4 regions of the Pantoea sp. B9002 genome follow, and region 1 is predicted to be linked to each of the others. Evidence: predicted binding sites of a transcription regulator. Region 1 holds the regulator's gene; each other region holds the start of a gene.
What was found. Region 1 encodes CRP, which controls carbon source genes, mostly activating them, when cyclic AMP is high. Its sites were predicted from a motif close to ATGTGANNNNNNTCACAT; they were not measured.

Region 2: the regulator CRP is predicted to act here: its motif matches at 2,272-2,289, upstream of HX773_RS01035 (YjcB family protein).
Region 3: the regulator CRP is predicted to act here: its motif matches at 2,345-2,362, upstream of focA (formate transporter FocA).
Region 4: the regulator CRP is predicted to act here: its motif matches at 2,144-2,161, upstream of rhaB (rhamnulokinase).

Annotation. Positions count from the first base shown of each region.
Region 1 is NZ_JACAPA010000036.1:195,048-199,724, reverse strand. It holds gene HX773_RS18100 (hydrolase) at 1-5, shown strand, start outside; gene HX773_RS18095 (YheU family protein) at 8-226, shown strand; gene HX773_RS18090 (phosphoribulokinase) at 288-1,157, shown strand; gene HX773_RS18085 (OsmC family protein) at 1,209-1,613, opposite strand; gene crp (cAMP-activated global transcriptional regulator CRP) at 1,918-2,550, shown strand; gene HX773_RS18075 (YccS/YhfK family putative transporter) at 2,609-4,677, shown strand, end outside.
Region 2 is NZ_JACAPA010000002.1:63,980-68,656, forward strand. It holds gene HX773_RS01025 (polysaccharide biosynthesis C-terminal domain-containing protein) at 1-864, shown strand, start outside; gene HX773_RS01030 (ATP-grasp fold amidoligase family protein) at 873-1,823, shown strand; gene HX773_RS01035 (YjcB family protein) at 1,879-2,160, opposite strand; gene soxS (superoxide response transcriptional regulator SoxS) at 2,415-2,846, opposite strand; gene soxR (redox-sensitive transcriptional activator SoxR) at 2,945-3,421, shown strand; gene HX773_RS01050 (glutathione S-transferase family protein) at 3,465-4,130, shown strand; gene HX773_RS01055 (NCS2 family permease) at 4,389-4,677, shown strand, end outside.
Region 3 is NZ_JACAPA010000009.1:125,931-130,607, reverse strand. It holds gene pflB (formate C-acetyltransferase) at 1-1,358, opposite strand, end outside; gene focA (formate transporter FocA) at 1,428-2,288, opposite strand; gene ycaO (30S ribosomal protein S12 methylthiotransferase accessory factor YcaO) at 2,646-4,409, opposite strand.
Region 4 is NZ_JACAPA010000005.1:125,095-129,771, forward strand. It holds gene HX773_RS03785 (L-rhamnose isomerase) at 1-534, opposite strand, end outside; gene rhaB (rhamnulokinase) at 527-1,999, opposite strand; gene rhaS (HTH-type transcriptional activator RhaS) at 2,290-3,111, shown strand; gene rhaR (HTH-type transcriptional activator RhaR) at 3,127-3,993, shown strand; gene rhaT (L-rhamnose/proton symporter RhaT) at 4,021-4,677, opposite strand, start outside.

The DNA of each region.
Region 1 (4,677 bases):
TGTAATTGTGATTATTCCCTGGCAAGAACTCGAAGCGGACACGCTGGAAAACCTGATTGAAACCTTCGTGTTACGCGAAGGCACCGATTACGGCGAGCAGGAACGCAGTTTGCTGCAAAAAGTCGCCGACGTGCGCCGCCAGCTGGAGCGCGGCGACGTGGTGCTGGTGTGGTCGGAACTGCATGAATCGATCAATATTATGCCAAAGGGTGAATTCCGCGGCTGATGCGCCCCGCGGCAATTCGTGGTAACAATGCTCATCGCCGGACTTCACAGGGAGCTCTGTTATGTCAGCCAGGCATCCAATTATTGCCGTCACCGGTTCCAGCGGCGCCGGAACCACCACCACCAGCCTCGCCTTCCGTAAGATTTTCCAACAGTTGAATCTGCATGCGGCGGAACTCGAAGGCGACAGTTTCCATCGGTTTACGCGTCCGGAAATGGACATGGCGATCCGCAAGGCGCGCGATCTCGGTCGTCACATCAGCTACTTCGGCCCGGAAGCCAACGACTTCGGCCTGCTGGAGCAGACGTTCAAACATTATGGCCAAACCGGCCTCGGCGAATCGCGCAAATATCTGCATACCTACGACGAAGCGGTGCCGTGGAATCAGGTGCCGGGCACTTTCACGCCGTGGCAGCCGCTGCCGGAAAACACCGATGTGCTGTTCTATGAAGGCTTGCACGGCGGCGTGGTTACCCAGCAGCAAAATGTGGCGGAGCATGTCGATCTGCTGGTTGGCGTGGTACCGATTGTTAACCTTGAGTGGATTCAGAAGCTGGTGCGTGACACCGGCGAGCGCGGCCATTCACGCGAAGCGGTGATGGATTCGGTGGTACGTTCGATGGAGGATTACATTAACTTCATCACGCCACAGTTCTCGCGCACCCACATTAACTTCCAGCGCGTGCCGACCGTTGATACCTCAAACCCGTTTGCCGCACGCGAAATTCCGTCGCTCGACGAAAGCTTCGTGGTGATTCATTTCCGTGGTCTGGAAGGCATCGCGTTCCCCTATCTGCTGGCGATGATTCAGGGATCGTTTATTTCGCACATCAATACGCTGGTGGTGCCGGGCGGCAAAATGGGATTGGCGATGGAGCTGATTATGCTGCCGCTGGTGCAGCGACTGATTGAAGGAAAGCGGATTGAATAGGTTTGGTGCGGGCTGTGAAAAGGGAGGCATGAATGCCTCCCCTACGACCGATTACAACTCGACAACCTCATAACTGTGGGTAATTTCCACACCTTTACCCAGCATGATCGCCACCGAGCAATATTTTTCCGCTGACAGATCAACCGCGCGCGCAACCGCTTTATCGCTCAATGCTTTACCGCTAACGATAAAATGCAGGTTGATGTGGGTGAAAATGCGTGGCGCTTCTTCACGGCGTTCTGAAGTAAGTTTCACTTCGCAATCGGCCACATCGCTGCGCCCTTTTTGCAGGATTGACACCACGTCAATGGCGCTACAGCCGCCCGCGGCCATCAGCACCATCTCCATTGGACTTGGCGCTTTATCACCGGAATTACCGTCCATTAATACCTGATGGCCGGATGAGGATTCTCCGAGAAAGGTAAGACCTTCCACCCATTTCACTCGTGCCTGCATTATTCTTTCTCCTGAAGCGGCGGTTTTGCCGCCAGAGTACGCTTTCACCTGACAAACAGCAATCCAGAGTAATCCCCCTTCTGCTGAAGCGAGACAACACAAGACAGCTCGCAAAAGCTGTGCTACAAACAGTGCTGAAAATATTTTCGTCATCACAGACGAAGGCCGGAAGAATCAAAAGCGTAGCTTAAGAGTCCACCCGGAATAATTTTTCCTTTACTGGAAACGCTCGACGATTAAACCGCCTGACAGGGAAAAATGCCCCCTGTATTTTGGGCACGATTACAACAGAGGATAATAGCGAATGGTTCTCGGCAAACCGCAAACAGACCCTACACTCGAATGGTTCCTGTCCCATTGCCATATTCACAAATATCCATCCAAAAGCACGCTCATCCATCAGGGTGAGAAAGCGGAAACGCTGTACTACATCGTAAAAGGTTCCGTAGCGGTACTGATTAAAGATGAAGAAGGCAAAGAGATGATTCTCTCCTACCTCAATCAGGGAGATTTCATCGGCGAACTCGGTCTTTTCGAAGAAGGCCAGGAACGTAGTGCTTGGGTGCGTGCGAAGTCTGCCTGCGAAGTGGCTGAAATTTCATACAAAAAATTCCGTCAGCTGATTCAGGTAAACCCGGATATTTTAATGCGACTTTCGTCGCAAATGGCGCGTCGTCTGCAAGTGACATCTGAGAAAGTGGGCAACCTTGCCTTCCTCGATGTCACCGGACGCATTGCGCAAACGCTGCTAAATCTGGCCAAACAGCCAGATGCGATGACTCACCCAGACGGGATGCAAATCAAAATCACCCGTCAGGAGATTGGTCAGATCGTGGGCTGCTCACGCGAAACCGTGGGTCGTATCCTGAAAATGCTGGAAGATCAGAACCTGATCTCCGCACACGGTAAAACCATCGTCGTTTACGGCACCCGCTAATTTCTTCTCACCCACGGCGTGATGGCAACATCGCGCCGTTTCTATTTGCGATGAGCTGATGTGGCGCCGAATCATCTATCATCCCGAAGTTAACTATGCGCTGCGGCAAACGCTGGTGCTGTGCCTGCCTGTGGCTCTCGGCTGGCTGTTTGGCGATCTGCAAAAAGGTCTGCTGTTCTCGTTAGTGCCTGCCTGCTGCAACATGGCGGGACTGGATACGCCGCACAAACGCTTCTTCAAACGCCTGATTGTGGGTGGTTCGCTGTTTGCCACCGGCAGTTTCCTGATGCAGATCCTCACCGCTTACCAGATTCCGCTGCCGCTGATTTTGCTGGCGCTGCCGCTGCTGATTGGCGTAACCGGCGAAATCGGCCCGCTGCACGCGCGCCTGCTGCCCGCCACACTCATCGCCGCCATCTTTACGCTCAGCTTAGTGGGACGTATGCCGATGTGGGTGCCGCCGCTGCTCTACATTGGCGGCACGCTGTGGTACGGCTTGTTCAACTGGTTCTGGTTCTGGCTGTGGAAAGAGCAGCCGATGCGCGAATCGCTCAGCCTGCTGTTCCGCGAGCTGGCCGATTATTGCGATGCCAAATACACCTTACTGACGCAGCTGACCGATCCGGAGAAAGCGCTGCCGCCGCTGCTGGCGCGCCAGCAAAAGGCGGTCGATCTCATCACCACCTGTTACCAGCAAATGCACATGCTGTCGGCGAGCCGCGATAACAGCCACAAACGCCTGACGCGCGCTTTCCAGGTGGCGCTGGATTTACAGGAACACATCTCGGTGAGTTTGCATCAGCCCGAAGAGGTGCAGAAGCTGGTTGAGGAGAGCCACGCCGAAGCGGTGATTCGCTGGAACGCGAAAATCATCTCGGCGCGGCTGCGCGTGCTGGCGGACGCGATTCTCTACCATCAGCTGCCGGATCGTTTTCACATGGAGAAACAGCTCGGCGCGCTGGAGAAAATTGCGCGCCAGCATCCGGATAATCCGGTCGGCAACTTCTGCCTGTATCACTTCAGCCGCATCGCCCGCGTATTGCGTACGCAGAAGCCGCTCTATACGCGTGACCTGATGGCCGATCGCCAGCGCCGCTTACCGCTATTACCGGCGCTGCGCAGTTATCTGTCGTTCAAATCCACCGCGTTACGCACCGCGGCACGCTTCGCCGTAATGCTGATGTTTGGCAGCTCGCTGGCGCTGTTCTTCAACATTCCCAAACCTTACTGGATTCTGATGACCATCATGTTCGTCAGCCAGAACGGTTACAGCGCCACGCGCGTGCGTATTCAGCACCGTGCGCTGGGCACTTTCGCCGGATTGCTGATCGCCGCCGCGTCGCTGCAGCTGGCGGTGCCGGAATCGATCACGCTGCTGTTTATGCTGGGGATCACGCTGGCGAGTTATCTGATCACGCGGAAATATTACGGCTGGTCGATGATTGGCTTCACCGTCACTGCGGTGTATTCGCTGCAATTGCTGTCGCTTAACGGCGCACAATTTCTGCTGCCGCGCATGATGGATACTTTGATGGGCTGTTTAATTGCCTTTGCCGGAATGATTTGGCTGTGGCCGCAGTGGCAAAGCGGGCTGCTGCGTAAGAACGCGCACGATGCGCTGGAAGCCTATCAGGAAGCGCTGCGACTGCTGCTGGGGCCGGAACAGTCGCCAGAGAAACTGGCTTATCAGCGCATGAAGGTTAATCAGGCGCACAACGCGCTGTTCAACTCATTGAACCAGGCATCGAGCGAGCCGGGCTTTAACCTGCAATATCTGAAAGATATGCGCATGTGGGTCACGCACAGTCAGTTCATCGTCGAGCATATTAACGCCATGACGATTCTGGCGCGCGAGCACACCATGCTGACATCGAAGCTGGCAGAACGTTATCTGCAATCCTGTGAAATCGCGCTGCAGCGTTGTCAGCAGCGGCTGGCGTATGACGGGCCAGGTAACGACAGCAATATTCTGGAAGCGCCGGAGAATCTCAATGAAGGGCCGGTAACGATTGTCGAACAGCATGTGAAGCGGATTTTGCAGCACCTTAGCGTAATGCACACCATCTCTTCGCTGGCGTGGAGCCAGCGACCGCATCATGGCCGCTGGCTCAAGGTGTTACGTCCGAA
Region 2 (4,677 bases), on a different contig from region 1:
AACAATGCGCGCTTAGCGTCGCGGCTGAATACCATCGCCAACTCTGTCGGATTGCTGCTGGGCTTCAGCTTAAGTTTCGCCATTGCCTGGCTGCACCTCAATCCGCTGTGGCTGACCGTGTCGATTGTCGCCGTCACGTTGGTGCCGTACGTCATTAAGCGTTTTAACTTTTATCGCGAAAATCAGGATGTGGCGCCGCCGCAGGATAAGCGCAACACCTATCTGCGCTATTTGCTGTACGCCGGATTGCCGCTGGCCATCTCCAGCATCTTTATCTCGGTGCAGGTGAAAGCGGCACAGATGTTCCTGGCAGGCATCGCCTCAGCGCGCGATCTCGGGCTGTTCGCCGCCGCCAATACCATTTCGGCCTCCTGGATTTTTATTCCGGTCGCCATCATCACTTCCTGCTTTTCGGAAATCTTCCGCGAGCGTGGAGAAGCCGCCATCAAGTTGACAGCACGGCTTAATGGCTATGTCATGGGTGTTTCATTGTTGTTGTTAGCGGTGATCGCGATGTACGGCGAAAAAATCATCATCGCTTTGTATGGTCACGAGTACACACAGTCAGGAAGTCTCATTACGTTGTTGTCGTTAGCAACCTGCTTTTCGGCGATGGGGACCGTGGCGTATCGCTACATGGTCAAAGAAGGCGGGTTTAATTATCTGTTAAAGAAAATCGTTTGCCTGATGGTCATCAGCTTGCCGCTGTCGTGGTGGCTGATCCAGAGCTACGGCATCATGGGTGCCGCGTGGAGCGTTTTCATCTCAGAATTGCTGTCTCTTACCGTAATGAATTACTTCTTCAAAAACGGCGTCATTCAAAAAATCCAGGTTTCCTCACTCAACTACAAAACCTACAAATGAGGTCAGATATGCTCAAGTTGAAAGATGAACTCAGAAGAAGCGTTCAGTACTTCATCAAGAAGATGCCCTGGGCATACCAGGATCGTATCTACTATTTTCATAAGTTCCGCAAATTGCCCAATTTGCGCGAGCCGAAAGTGTTTAATGAGAAGGTGCTGTACCGCAAATTCGTCCATGGCGATTATCAGATCTATGGCCGTCTGTCGGACAAATATTCGGTGCGTGAATATATCGCCGAGAAAGTGGGCAGCGAATACCTGATCCCGCTGGTTTACGAGACCAGCGATCCAAGCTCGTTGCACACGCTGCCGAGCTGGAAAAATACCGTTATCAAGCCGAATCACGCCTCCAACATGGTGGAGATCCTGCTGGAAGAGCCGGATGCGCTGAAGAAGCAGCAGATTATTAGCGACTGCCATCGCTGGCTGAAGACCGATTTCGCCAACGAAGCGCGTGAGATTCACTATCGCTACATCAAGCCACGCATTCTGGTGGAGCAGTACATTGGCGATGGTAAATCGGCACCGATTGACTACAAGTTCCACATGTTCAACAAGCGCGACGGCAGCTTTGAGTATGTGCTGCAGGTGATCTACAACCGCTGCAATCCGCTGTTGTCGATGAACTTCTATGTCAACAACCTCAACGAGGCGTATCACAAAATTCGTGATACCGGTCTGGACGTGACGCCGCAAATGGCCTCGTTGCAGCACGCGTTGGCGTTGAGTAAAAAGCTGGCGAGCGATTTCGATTATGTGCGCGTGGATTGGTACATCGATAACGAGCAGATCTACTTCGGCGAATTAACCTTCACGCCGGGCGCGGGTTTGGTGACCGGTTTGGATCGCGGGCTAAATCAGATGATGGGTGATATGTGGATTCAGGATCGTCGCGGTACGAAGATACCGGGCATCACGGTGGCGGAAGTGACCATTCCGGCCGTATTGAAGAAAATTTAGAATCACACAGCAAAATAAAAAACCCCGCTTCGGCGGGGTTTTTTATTGGCGGCGATTAAGGCATTGGCCAATCGGTTGGCGTCTGGCTCATCACTTCAATAAAGGCGTTTTTGGAGATTTCCATAAAGTTATGCAGATTCTCCATGCTCAGCGTGATACCGAGCAGGCCAGTAACAAACCAGCATGACATGCCAACGCCGATGCCACCGCACAGCAGCGCCATCACGTGATGACTGTTCTGACGCAGTCGAATTTTCATGGTGCTGGCGAAGAACATCATTACCGCACTCAGGAGTTCCCAGCGCATTACAATCAAACTGGTGGTTAAGGTGGCCATCTGCAAAAACCTCTTAGAATCAGTGATATCCCCGACATTCAATCGACATCACTGGCGGCTAAGAAGGAAGGTCAGGGAAGTCCTTCTGGCCGTCTTACTGAATACAGGAAAGTGTGACTTGGCTCACATTATATCACTCGATTTTAAATTTTGAACAAAATTTATACCTGGTATGGTAGAAAGATTTTTATCGAAAAAAGAGGGGAAAGCGGGGAGTGAAAAGAGGTGCGCCCGCAAGGGGCGCGCAGAAAGGGTTAGCTAACCGGGCAGCACTCGCCGGTTGTACGCTGGGCAAAACTGGTCATGTTGTTGTCTGCACAGTCAAAACTGAGCAAGCGCGGACGCTGAATCATCGCCTGGCGACGCATGGTGTGACGATAAGCGGTTGGCGTTTGCGAGAACTGACGGCGGAACACGCGCGAGAAAGTCTGCTGCGAGTCGTAACCGTATTGCATCGCGATATCGAACACCGGACGCTGGGTTTGACGCAGCGCTTCCGCGGCCAGCGTCAGACGACGTTCGCGAATATAGCCACCCAGCGTTTGTTTCGTGACAGCACGGAACATACGCTGCAGATGCCATTTTGAGTAACCTGATTTTGCCGCGACTTCATCAATAGACAGCGCTTTATCCAGATTCTGATCGATCCAGTTGGACAGCGAATGAATGATTTCCTGTTGCATCATAGCCTCATCCTTCTGATGTTTTTTGCCTGGTGAGAAATTCGAAGTTTTGCTGGGGTGCGAGTATAATTCCTCAAGTTAACTTGAGGTAAAGGCCCTAAATGAAAAAAGAACGCAATTACCCGAAGCCGGTTTTGACGCCGGGTGAAGTGGCGAAGCGCAGCGGCGTGGCGGTGTCGGCGCTGCACTTCTATGAGACCAAAGGATTGATTTTTAGCTCGCGTAACGGCGGCAATCAACGTCGCTACAGCCGTGACGTGCTGCGTCGTGTTGCCATCATCAAAATTGCGCAACGTATCGGCATTCCGCTGGCGACGGTGAGCGACAGCCTGACGCATGTGCCGGCTAATAAACGGATGTCGACGCAGGAGTGGGACGCGTTGACGCAACACTGGCGCGAAGAGTTGGATAAACGCATCGAAACCCTCACGCGCTTGCGTAACGATCTTGATGGCTGCATTGGCTGCGGCTGTTTATCGATGCGCGATTGTCCGCTGCGCAATCCCGGTGACCGGCTGGCCGAGCAAGGTTCGGGCGCGGTGCTACTCGATCCGGAACAGGACGAGCAAAAACGCTGATCGACTATACTTGGCGGAACACTTTTACCGGCAAGGAAACCGTATGATCACCGTTCACCATCTGGAAAATTCCCGCTCGCATCGCGTGTTATGGCTACTGGAAGAGCTCGCGGTGCCTTACCAAATCAAACGCTATCAGCGTGAAAACAGCCTGCTGGCACCTGATTCCTTAAAGAAAGTGCATCCGCTGGGCAAATCCCCGGTGATCACTGACGGCAATCGCGTGATTGCTGAGTCAGGCGCGATTCTCGAATACCTGCAACTGAAGTACGACAGCGAGCATCAGCTGGCGTTGAGTCATGAAGATGAGCAGATTCAGGCGCGCTACTGGCTGCACTACGCCGAAGGTTCACTGATGCCGCTGCTGGTGATGAAGCTGGTGTTTGCCCAGTTAGGTAAGAAGCCGGTGCCGTGGCTGCTGCGCCCGGCCGGCATCGCACTGAGCAAAGGGATTCAGAAAGCCTGGCTGAGCAAGCAGCTGGCTTTGCACGGCCGCGTAATTGAAGAGCATCTCACGCAGCATGCGTTTTTTGCCGGTTCACGATTTAGCATCGCCGATGTGCAGATGAGCTTCCCGCTGCTGGCGTTGCAGTTGCGTGGCTCGCTACGCGATACGCCCGCCACCGTCCGCTGGCTGGAAACCATGCAGCAGCGCGCTGCCTGGCAACGTGCGATCCAGCAGGGCGGCGCGATTCAATTGCAGAGTTGATTGCAGCCAGGTCGCCATGAATGGCGACCCTGCGGGGCGAATGCCTGGCTTTATCCTGTAATGCCCGCGATTAGTAGTTGAAAACCCCATGGCAAACGCCAGATAATCGTTTGCCTTTTTTCCGCGTCCCCCTTTACGGCCTGGAATACGCGGCGACGTAAACGATTGCCTGGATTTTCATCATGAAAAACCGCCATCAGGGAACGGCAAACGTGCGCCGCGCGGCGACTCACATCACAAAAAAATTGAGGAAGAATTATGTCTGGCGAATCGCGCCCGGCCAGTGGAAAACTGGACGCCTGGTTCAATATCTCTGCACGCGGCAGCAGCGTGCGTCAGGAAGTATTGGCGGGTCTGACAACGTTTCTGGCGATGGTGTACTCCGTCATCGTGGTGCCCGGCATGCTGGGCAAAGCGGGCTTCTCGCCAACGGCGGTGTTCGTTGCCACCTGTCTGGTCGCCAGTTTTGGTTCGATCATCATGGGTTTGTGGGCCAATCTGCCGATGGCGATTGGGTGCGCCATCTCGCTGACCGCCTTCACCGCCT
Region 3 (4,677 bases), on a different contig from region 1:
TCATCAACACCACCGTTGATTGCGTACAGCAGGGTTTTTGCCAGGTTGGCACGTGCACCGAAGAACTGCATCTGCTTACCGACAATCATTGGGCTAACGCAGCAGGCGATAGCATAGTCATCGTTGTCGAAGTCAGGACGCATCAGGTCATCATTCTCATACTGCAATGAGGATGTATCGATAGAGACTTTTGCGGCGTATTTCTTGAAGTTAACCGGCAGCTTTTCTGACCACAGGATGGTCATGTTTGGCTCTGGAGATGGGCCCATGGTGTAAAGCGTATTCAGGAAACGGAAGGTGCTTTTGGTCACCAGAGTACGGCCATCTACGCCCATACCCGCCAGTGATTCTGTTGCCCAGATTGGGTCACCGGAGAACAGCTCATCGTATTCAGGTGTACGCAGGAATCGCACCATACGCAGTTTCATCACCAGATGGTCAATCAGTTCCTGCGCATCTTCTTCAGTCAGTTTCCCTGCCTGAATATCGCGATCGATATACACATCAAGGAAGGTAGATACGCGACCAAAGGACATCGCTGCACCGTTCTGTGATTTCACCGCCGCGAGATAGCCATAGTAAGTCCACTGAACGGCTTCTTGAGCATTAGTAGCGGGCAGCGAGATATCTGAACCATACTTCGCAGCCATCTCTTTGATCTGACCCAGTGCACGGTGCTGTTCAGAGATCTCTTCACGCAGGCGAATGGTGGCTTCGAGGTCAACGCCATTCTCCATATCGCTCTGCAGAGAATTGAACTGCGCTACTTTGTCTTTCATCAGGAAATCGATGCCGTACAGCGCAACGCGGCGGTAGTCACCGATGATACGACCGCGGCCATAGGCATCGGGCAAACCCGTCAGCACACCTGATTTACGGCAGCGCATGATGTCCGGGGTATAAACATCGAATACGCCCTGGTTATGGGTTTTACGGTAATCAGTGAAGACTTTTTTCAGCGCGGGATCGAGTTCGCGGCCATAAACCTTGCAAGAACCTTCAACCATTTTGATGCCGCCAAACGGGATGATGGCACGCTTCAGAGGTGCTTCAGTTTGCAGGCCAACGATTTTTTCCAGCGATTTGCTGATGTAGCCGGCATCGTGAGAGGTGATGGTTGAAGCCAGATCGGTGTCAAAATCTACCGGCGCGTGAGTGCGGTTCTCGATTTTGATGCCTTCAAGCACGCTGTCCCACAGTTTAGTTGTGGCCGGCGTCGCGCCTGCGAGGAAGGATTCGTCGCCTTCATACGGTGTATAGTTTTTCTGGATAAAGTCACGGACGTTGACGCTGTTCTGCCATTCGCCGGCACTAAATCCTTCCCAGGCTGACGCCATTTTTTCATTCAGTTCGGACATGATATACCTGCCTTATTTAGGGAGACTTTGACGTATGGCGCGCTGACTCAGCACGCCCGTACCAATTCATTAATGCACCGGCTCATCGCCACGCAGATAGATTACCCAGTAGGTCAAACCGACTAATAATCCGCCGCCAATAATGTTGCCGATGGTTACGGGAATCAGGTTGTTAACAATAAAATCGCTAACGCTTAGTGATGGGAACTGTGCTGCGCTTGCACCAGCCATATGCCAGAATTCCGGGCTGGCAAAATCACGGATAACGATGGCCATCGGGATAAGGAACATGTTGGCGATGCTATGTTCAAAACCGCAGGCAACAAACATCGCCACCGGTAAGATCATCGCAAACATTTTATCCATCAGACTGCGGCCTGAATAACTCATCCATACCGCCAGGCAAACCATCAGGTTGGCGAGCGTGCCGAGACTGACCGCTTCAATAAAGGTGTGATGCATTTTATGGTCAGCGGTTTGCAGGACATTCAAACCCCAGGCACCATTGGCCACCATGTGTTCACCGGCTAACCAGATCAGCGCGACAAAGAACAGCGCACCAAACAGGTTACCGATATAGACCGTCAACCAATGTCGACCGAGTTGCAGCCAGGTGATACGGCCGCTGGCTTTTGCCACCACGATCAAAACTGTTGAGGTGAACAGGTCAGCACCGCACACCACTACTAACATTAAACCGAGCGAGAAACAGATACCGCCGATCAGTTTTGCTATGCCATAGGGCATTGCTCCACTTCCGGTGGTCGCAGTGATATAGAAGACAAATGCAATTGAGATAAATACGCCAGCAGTGATGGCCAGGAAGAAGGTGGTTAAAGGACGTTTAGTAGCTTTATATATGCCGGCTTCTTCTGCAACTTTCGCCATTGCCGCCGGTAATAATGAATTAAAAGGGTTGTCAGCTTTCACACTAACGCTCTCCAAAAATTGCCTGTAAAGATACTAACAAAGGAGTATAGGTCAGAAATTGATGTGGATCATATTTGACCGGAAGGTCGCTGATAAGCGAAGCGAAAAGGTGGCCGTTATATAATTAAGTGATTGAATTTATTTCAATAAATAATTTTTAATTTATGCAAAATAAGTTGAAGGTGGCTGCGGGTAAGGCTGGGTTTTGTTAAATATCATTAACGATTTAAGCTGAATTGTTATTTAATAATGCGCTTTAATCTCTTTGTATGATCAATATAAAAAAATGGCACTGATTTTTTTCAGTGCCATTGACCAATACGCTAATTTCTATAAATAGTAATTAAAGCGTTAAGGCTATTTTTGTGACCAATAACGACGTTTAGCTGTCTGCAGTTTTTCATAGGCAGCGAGTAATGATTGATGCGCAGGGAAAGCTTTCAGATCCAGATCAACCGCTTGCAATCCATAGAATGGCGCTTCGCCACTGATTGCCGCTGAAGCAGCCTCAACAGCAGCCTGGCCGTACATACGAACAAAGGCGCGATGATATTGAAGCGGATCGCGTTCCTCTTCCATTGCCAGCAGCAGCAAGGTTTGCAGGCAGCGGTAGTAGTTTGCGCGTTCTTCACTAAAGATGGACTGATTAAACTCCATCGTCCATTCAGTCCAGATCAGAGCCTGATCCAGGTCGCCGCCGGCCAGCGCCAGCATCGCTTTCAGCTCGCCGATACGCAGCGTGTACCAACCATTGTCTTTGCCTGATGCCAGACCCAGCAGTTCACGCACGCGAGTAAAGTCATCATGACCTTCCTCATCCAGTTGCACAATCAGCTCGAGATAGGCTTCGGGTTCCCATTGGCTTTCCGGCAGCGCCAGCAGGGTTTCGCGCAGTGGTGCGCCCATGCTGTTATTCGCCAGCAGCAGATCTTCTGCTGGATAAATATCAGACATGCCAGGCACGATGATGCGGCAAGCGTAAACACTCAGATGTTCATAGTCAGCGATATAGACTTCTTTATCTTCCGCACGGAAGATCGCCATCAGCGTATCAAACTCTTCGTGAGTGGTACCCGCAAAGCTCCAGTCGACGAAAGGATAATCGGCATCGTCTTTAAACATATCCCATGAAATCAGACCGCTTGAATCGATGAAATGCGTTTCCAGGTTAGCGTGTTCCGCTACTTCTTCATCATCGAACGTTGGCGGTGTGAACACGTCGAGATCTTTCAGGCCGCGACCCTGAAGCAGTTCAGTAACGGTACGCTCCAGTGCGACGCCAAAGTCCGGATGTGCACCAAACGAAGCGAAACAGGTACCATTTGCTGGATTGAACAGCACAACGCAGATAACCGGGTATTTGCCACCGAGTGAAGCATCGTAAGAGAAGATTGGGAAACCTTCTGCTTCCAGACGTTCAATCGCTTCAATTACGCCAGGATAACGCTGCATTACCTCGGCTGGAATTTCTGGCAGGCTGATGGATTCGGCGATGATACGATTCTTAATATGACGCTCAAACACTTCTGACAGACCCTGTACACGCGCTTCGTTCGCGGTGTTACCGGCAGACATACCATTCGAAACATACAGATTACCGATGATGTTCATCGGGATATAAACCGTTTGCTGGTCAGATTGACGGGTAAATGGCAGGCCACAAATCCCACGCTCGTCATTGCCGGATTGCAGATCAATCAGCTCAGAAGCACCCAGGCTCTCATCAGGATCATAGAACTTGCGCAGGCGCGCATCCAAAATGCCTTCTGGCAGGCTGTCGTCTTCAGTGAGCGGGAACCACTTTTCATTCGGATAGTGAACAAAATCGCCATTAGCGATGGATTTACCTAACCAGAAATCGGCGAAGAAATAGTTAGTAGAGAGGCGCTCAAAATATTCGCCCAGTGCTGAAGCCAGAGCGGCTTTTTTGCTAGCACCTTTGCCATTTGTAAAGCACAGCGGGCAGTCGCGATCGCGAATGTGTACTGACCAGACGTGTGGCACCGGATTCAGCCAGGAAGCTTCTTCAATATTGAAACCAAGGTCTTGCAGTTTCTGCTGAAAGCGAGCAATGGAATCTTCCAGTGCGGCGTCTTTTCCGGGGATAAACGTTTGCGTCATGGTGGCGCTCTCTTAAGTCAAAGGGGTGGGCGTAAAGCGCGCAATAATACGGGTTTTATGCGTGCTTCGCTATTCAGTCAGCCAAATTTATCTCAGTCTGGTTACGGTTTTTAAGCCATTCCGCTCCCCGCGTTTTCTTTCTGGAACTACCTCACAAAATTCCACAGCTTAATGCATTTATGACATAAGCTGCGGTGGAGCTGGCTCTGGAAATGTGATCGCTGCCGGATTAATGATTGCAGCCATCTGGAGGCAATGATAAAACCGG
Region 4 (4,677 bases), on a different contig from region 1:
GGTACCCAGTTGCTCACCAAAGTGTGCAGAGATACGACGGCTGGCCTTGCAGTGGTCGATCCAGAACTGACGAATCCCTTTGTCGGCGTGTGACAAGGTAAAGCCATCGGCGCTCAGCGGATGGGAGAAGCAACTTGGATTAAAATCGAGGCCCAGCTTGTGCGTTTTGGCCCATTCTACCCAGTTGCTGAAATGTTTCGGTTCAATCGCATCACGATCGACCGGCTTATCGCTCTCCAGATAAATCGCATGCAGGTTGAGGCGTTTTGCACCTGGAATGAGTGACATCGCTTTTTCAACATCAGATCGCAGCTCATCAGCATTACGTGCACGTCCCGGATAGTTGCCGGTGGCCTGAATGCCGCCGGTCAGTTCACCGTTGGGATTTTCGAAGCCGCGCACGTCATCACCTTGCCAGCAGTGCATCGAGACCGGAATGCCATCCAGCTGTGCCATTACCTGTTCCACATCCACACCGATGGCGGCGTAGCGTTGTTTGGCCAGTTCGAAGGCCTGTTCAATCAGCTTAGTCATATGCAAGTTCCTTAGCAGGTTGGCTGAGCGCGGCAAAGCGTGCCTGATGGGCAGCGAAGGCGCTGTTGTTCAACGGTTCAAATTTTTCTAACGGGAAGTTTTGGCTAATGCAGCGGCGTAAATCGCTGACGTCACGCAGTTCGCCCAAAGCAATGAGCTGACAGCCGACGTTACCGAGCGTCGAGGCTTCAATCGGCCCCGCCAATACCGGCAGCTGGCAGGCATCGGCACACAATTGATTTAACAGCGGGTTCTGACTGCCACCGCCCACCACATGCAGTTGACGCAGCGGTGCAGCGCGCAGTGTGCCGAGTTCGCCAATCACCTGGCGATAGAGCAAGGCCAGACTGTCAAAGATGGTGCGAGCCAGCGCTGCAGGCGTCTGCGGAACGGGCATGTTCTGTTCGGCGCAGGCGTTTTGAATCTCCTGGACCATGCTGTCTGGGTTGATAAAACGGCTGTGATTGGGGTTAACAAGCGCACGACAGGCGGGTTCTTTTTCGGCTTCTTTGATCAGCGAACAGAGATCGGTAATTTGCAGCTCAGTGCAGACACGTTGCAGCAGCCACAAACCCATAATGTTCTTCAGAACGCGGTAGCCTTCTGCTCCACCTTCATTGGTTATGTTGGCATTGAGCGCCGCCGTGCTGACACAAGGCTGCAAGCTCTCAATCCCCATCAGTGACCAGGTTCCCGAGCTGAGATAAGCGGCATCATCCTGCATTAACGGCGTGGCCAAAACCGCGCTCGCTGTATCGTGTGTCGCAACCGCGATCACCGGAATACGGTTGCCGCTGGCGCTGGTCCAGTAGCCGACAGTGTTGCCCGGCGATGTTGGTTTCCCGAACCACTTGGCCGGCACGCCAGCCCACGCAAGCAAATCGCTGTCCCATTCACCGCTGTGAATATTGAGCAGTTGTGTGGTGGTAGCGTTGGTGTATTCCCAGTTCATCTGGCCGGTAAGGCGATAGTGCAGATAGTCAGGAATCATCAGCGCATGCTGCACTTTTTCCTGCCAATCTGGCTGCTGTTGATGCAGTGCGTGCAGTTGATAGAGCGTATTGAACGGCAAGAACTGAATGCCGGTGCGCTGATAGATTGTACCTTTGCCGAGATCGTTAATGGCCTGCGCCATGTGCCCTTCTGTGCGCTTATCGCGATAGCTTACCGCCTCGCCGACGCGCTCGCCGTTAGCATCCAGCAACACCAAATCAACGCCCCAGGTATCGATGCCGATGCTGTCCGGCACAATGCCTTCATCATCTAGCTGGGCCAGCCCTAAACGAATCTCCTGCTCCAGTCGATCCAAATCCCAACAATCATAATCTGCACGGCGCACACGCTGATTGGTGAAGCGACGCACTTCGCGCAGGCTGATCTGCTGATTCGCTGAACTCCATTGTGCGAGCATCACGCGCCCGCTGGATGCGCCTAAATCAATGGCAACAATGTTACGCATACTCATGGCGTGTTCTTCCTGTAATGAGATGACTACAGATTAGAAATCTCTGCTTTTTGCCACCTTCCCCTTACTGCCAGTGCGTAATAGTCACTGGCAGGCTGACAAAGAAGTTCGTGAGAAAGCTCACAGAACCACACAAGTGGCGAGATGTGAGCCTTGCCGCATTTCCGTCAATCGCTGGTGAGATCTTGAAAAATTAGCCATTTTCCTGCGTCACTAAGGTGAAAATTCAAGGTAAGGTGCGAGGCGCCTGCGTAGACTCGGCAACGGTTGAGTTAATTAAGAGGCGAATCATGACCGTTCTACATAGCGCAGATTTCTTCCCTGAAGGGAATTACGCCATCGCCATCGAGCCGCGCGTGCCGCAGCAGGCATTTCCGGAACACCATCATGATTTCCATGAAATTGTGTTGGTGGAACAAGGTTCTGGCATTCATGTGTTTAACGGTCAGCCACAAGCTTTATCCGCAGGATGCGTGTGCTTTGTGCGCGATCACGATCGTCATCTTTATGAGCAAACGGAAAATTTGTGTCTGACCAACGTGTTGTATCGCAGTCCGGCGTCATTCCGTTTTCTCTCGGGTTTGCAGGAGCTCCTGCCGCGCGAAGAAGAGGATCACTACGCGTCGCACTGGCGCATCAATCACAAGGTGATGGCGCAGGCGCTGCAAATCGTTACGCAGATGAAGCAGCAAGATGTGTGGTCGCTGGAACGTCACGCACGTCAGGAGCAACTTTTTCTGCAACTGCTGGTGTTGTTGCGCGAAGCGGCTCACAACGATCAATCACAGGATCAGGAAGCACGCTTACATCGGTTGCTCGACTGGCTCAATGAGCACTACAGTGAAGAGATTGTGTGGGATGCATTAGCCGATCGTTTTTCATTGTCGCTGCGCACTCTGCACCGCCAGATGAAGCAGCAAACCGGTAATACACCGCAGCGTTACCTTAATCGGCTTCGCCTGTTACAGGCGCGGCATTTACTGCGTCATAGCGATATGCGCATTACAGACATCGCCTACCAGTGTGGATTTGGTGACAGCAACCACTTCTCCACGCTGTTCCGGCGGGAATTTGGCTGTGCGCCCAGAGCGGAGCGCCAGCAGATGCTATAACTGGAGCGTTTCCTCATGTCGCTGATCTTAACGCGCGAAGACTATTTTCCGGCCACCAATCTGCCGATTGCGGTGGCCGAGCGCATGCCGCAGCCCTCCTTCCCTCCGCACCGTCATGAATTCAGTGAAATCGTTATCGTCTGGCGCGGTAACGGCCTGCATGTGTTGAACGATCGTCCATGGTTGATAACCTGCGGCGACGTTTTTTACATTCACGATAACGACTGCCACAGTTATGACAGCGTCAACGATCTGGCGCTGGATAACATTCTTTACTGCCGCGATCGCTTTCGACTTGGCCTTGACTGGAGCCAGTTGCTGCCGCCGCAAGAAGAGGATTCGCCGGGCTGCTGGCGTTTGACCACCCGCGGGATGGCGTTAGCGCGCGGCGTGATTAGCCAGCTGGAGCGCGAAAGCCGCAAAAGTGATTCGCTATCAATTCAACTCTCTGAAGCGCTGTTTTTGCAACTCGCGCTGATTTTGCGCCGTCATGGTTATGCTGCCGATCGGCCCTGGGCATTACCTGAGGGTGAGCAGCTGGATCTGCTGATGTCGGCGCTGCAAGGTGCCATCAGCCGTCCATTCGATTTGGCGGTGTTCTGCCAGCAGAATCAGTTAAGCGAGCGCGCGTTGAAGCAGCTTTTTCGCCAGCAAACCGGTATGACCGTGGGACACTATCTGCGGCAGCTCCAGCTGTGCCAGGCGAAATATCTGCTGCGGACGCAGGATTGCTTAATCAGTGAAGTGGCCGCGCGTTGCGGCTTCGATGACAGTAACTACTTTTCAGTGGTGTTTACGCGAGAAACTGGTTTAACGCCGAGCGCGTGGCGGCAGCGTTTCCTGCCGCATCGCGAACTCTCAATTGAGAAAGTGAAAGCCTGACGCGCAGTAGCGGCGTCAGGCTTTACATCAGGCTGCCATGCCTAATCCAACAATGTTGGCAGCAATGATAATCACCACACAACCCAGTGACAGTACGCGAACCGGACGTTGACCCGCTGATTTCCACTCTTTCAGTACGAGACCAACCAAACCACCACACAGCACGTAGAGGCTCATATGCAGCATCCAACTGATGAAGTCATACTGTGCTGGGATTTTGGCGTGTCCCCAGGCGTAGAAGAAGAACTGCAGATACCACATGGTGCCGCCCAGCACAGCAAACGCGATATTGGCCAGCAGCATTGGTTTAGCGACGGAGAAATCACGGCGTACAGAAATATCGGTTTTTACCGCCAGACGGATAAAGCAGTAAGCCAGATTGATTAACGCACCACCGCCCATAATCACCACATAGCTTGGCAACGCAACATAGAGTGGATTGATACCCAGATTGGCTGCGGCTTCATGCATCGGCTTGGCGGCATCCATCGCAAACGACATGCCGGCCGAGAAGATGCCGCACATCACGGCCAGAATCAGCCCTTTTTTCAGATTGAATTCTTCGGCGTTGATGCCCAGCGCCCGCTCTTTTAACAGACCGGCACGCGATACAATCCCTACGCCGATCAACGCAACAAACACGCCGAGCAGTGTCATTCGTCCACCTGGTGAGCTGAACAGCTC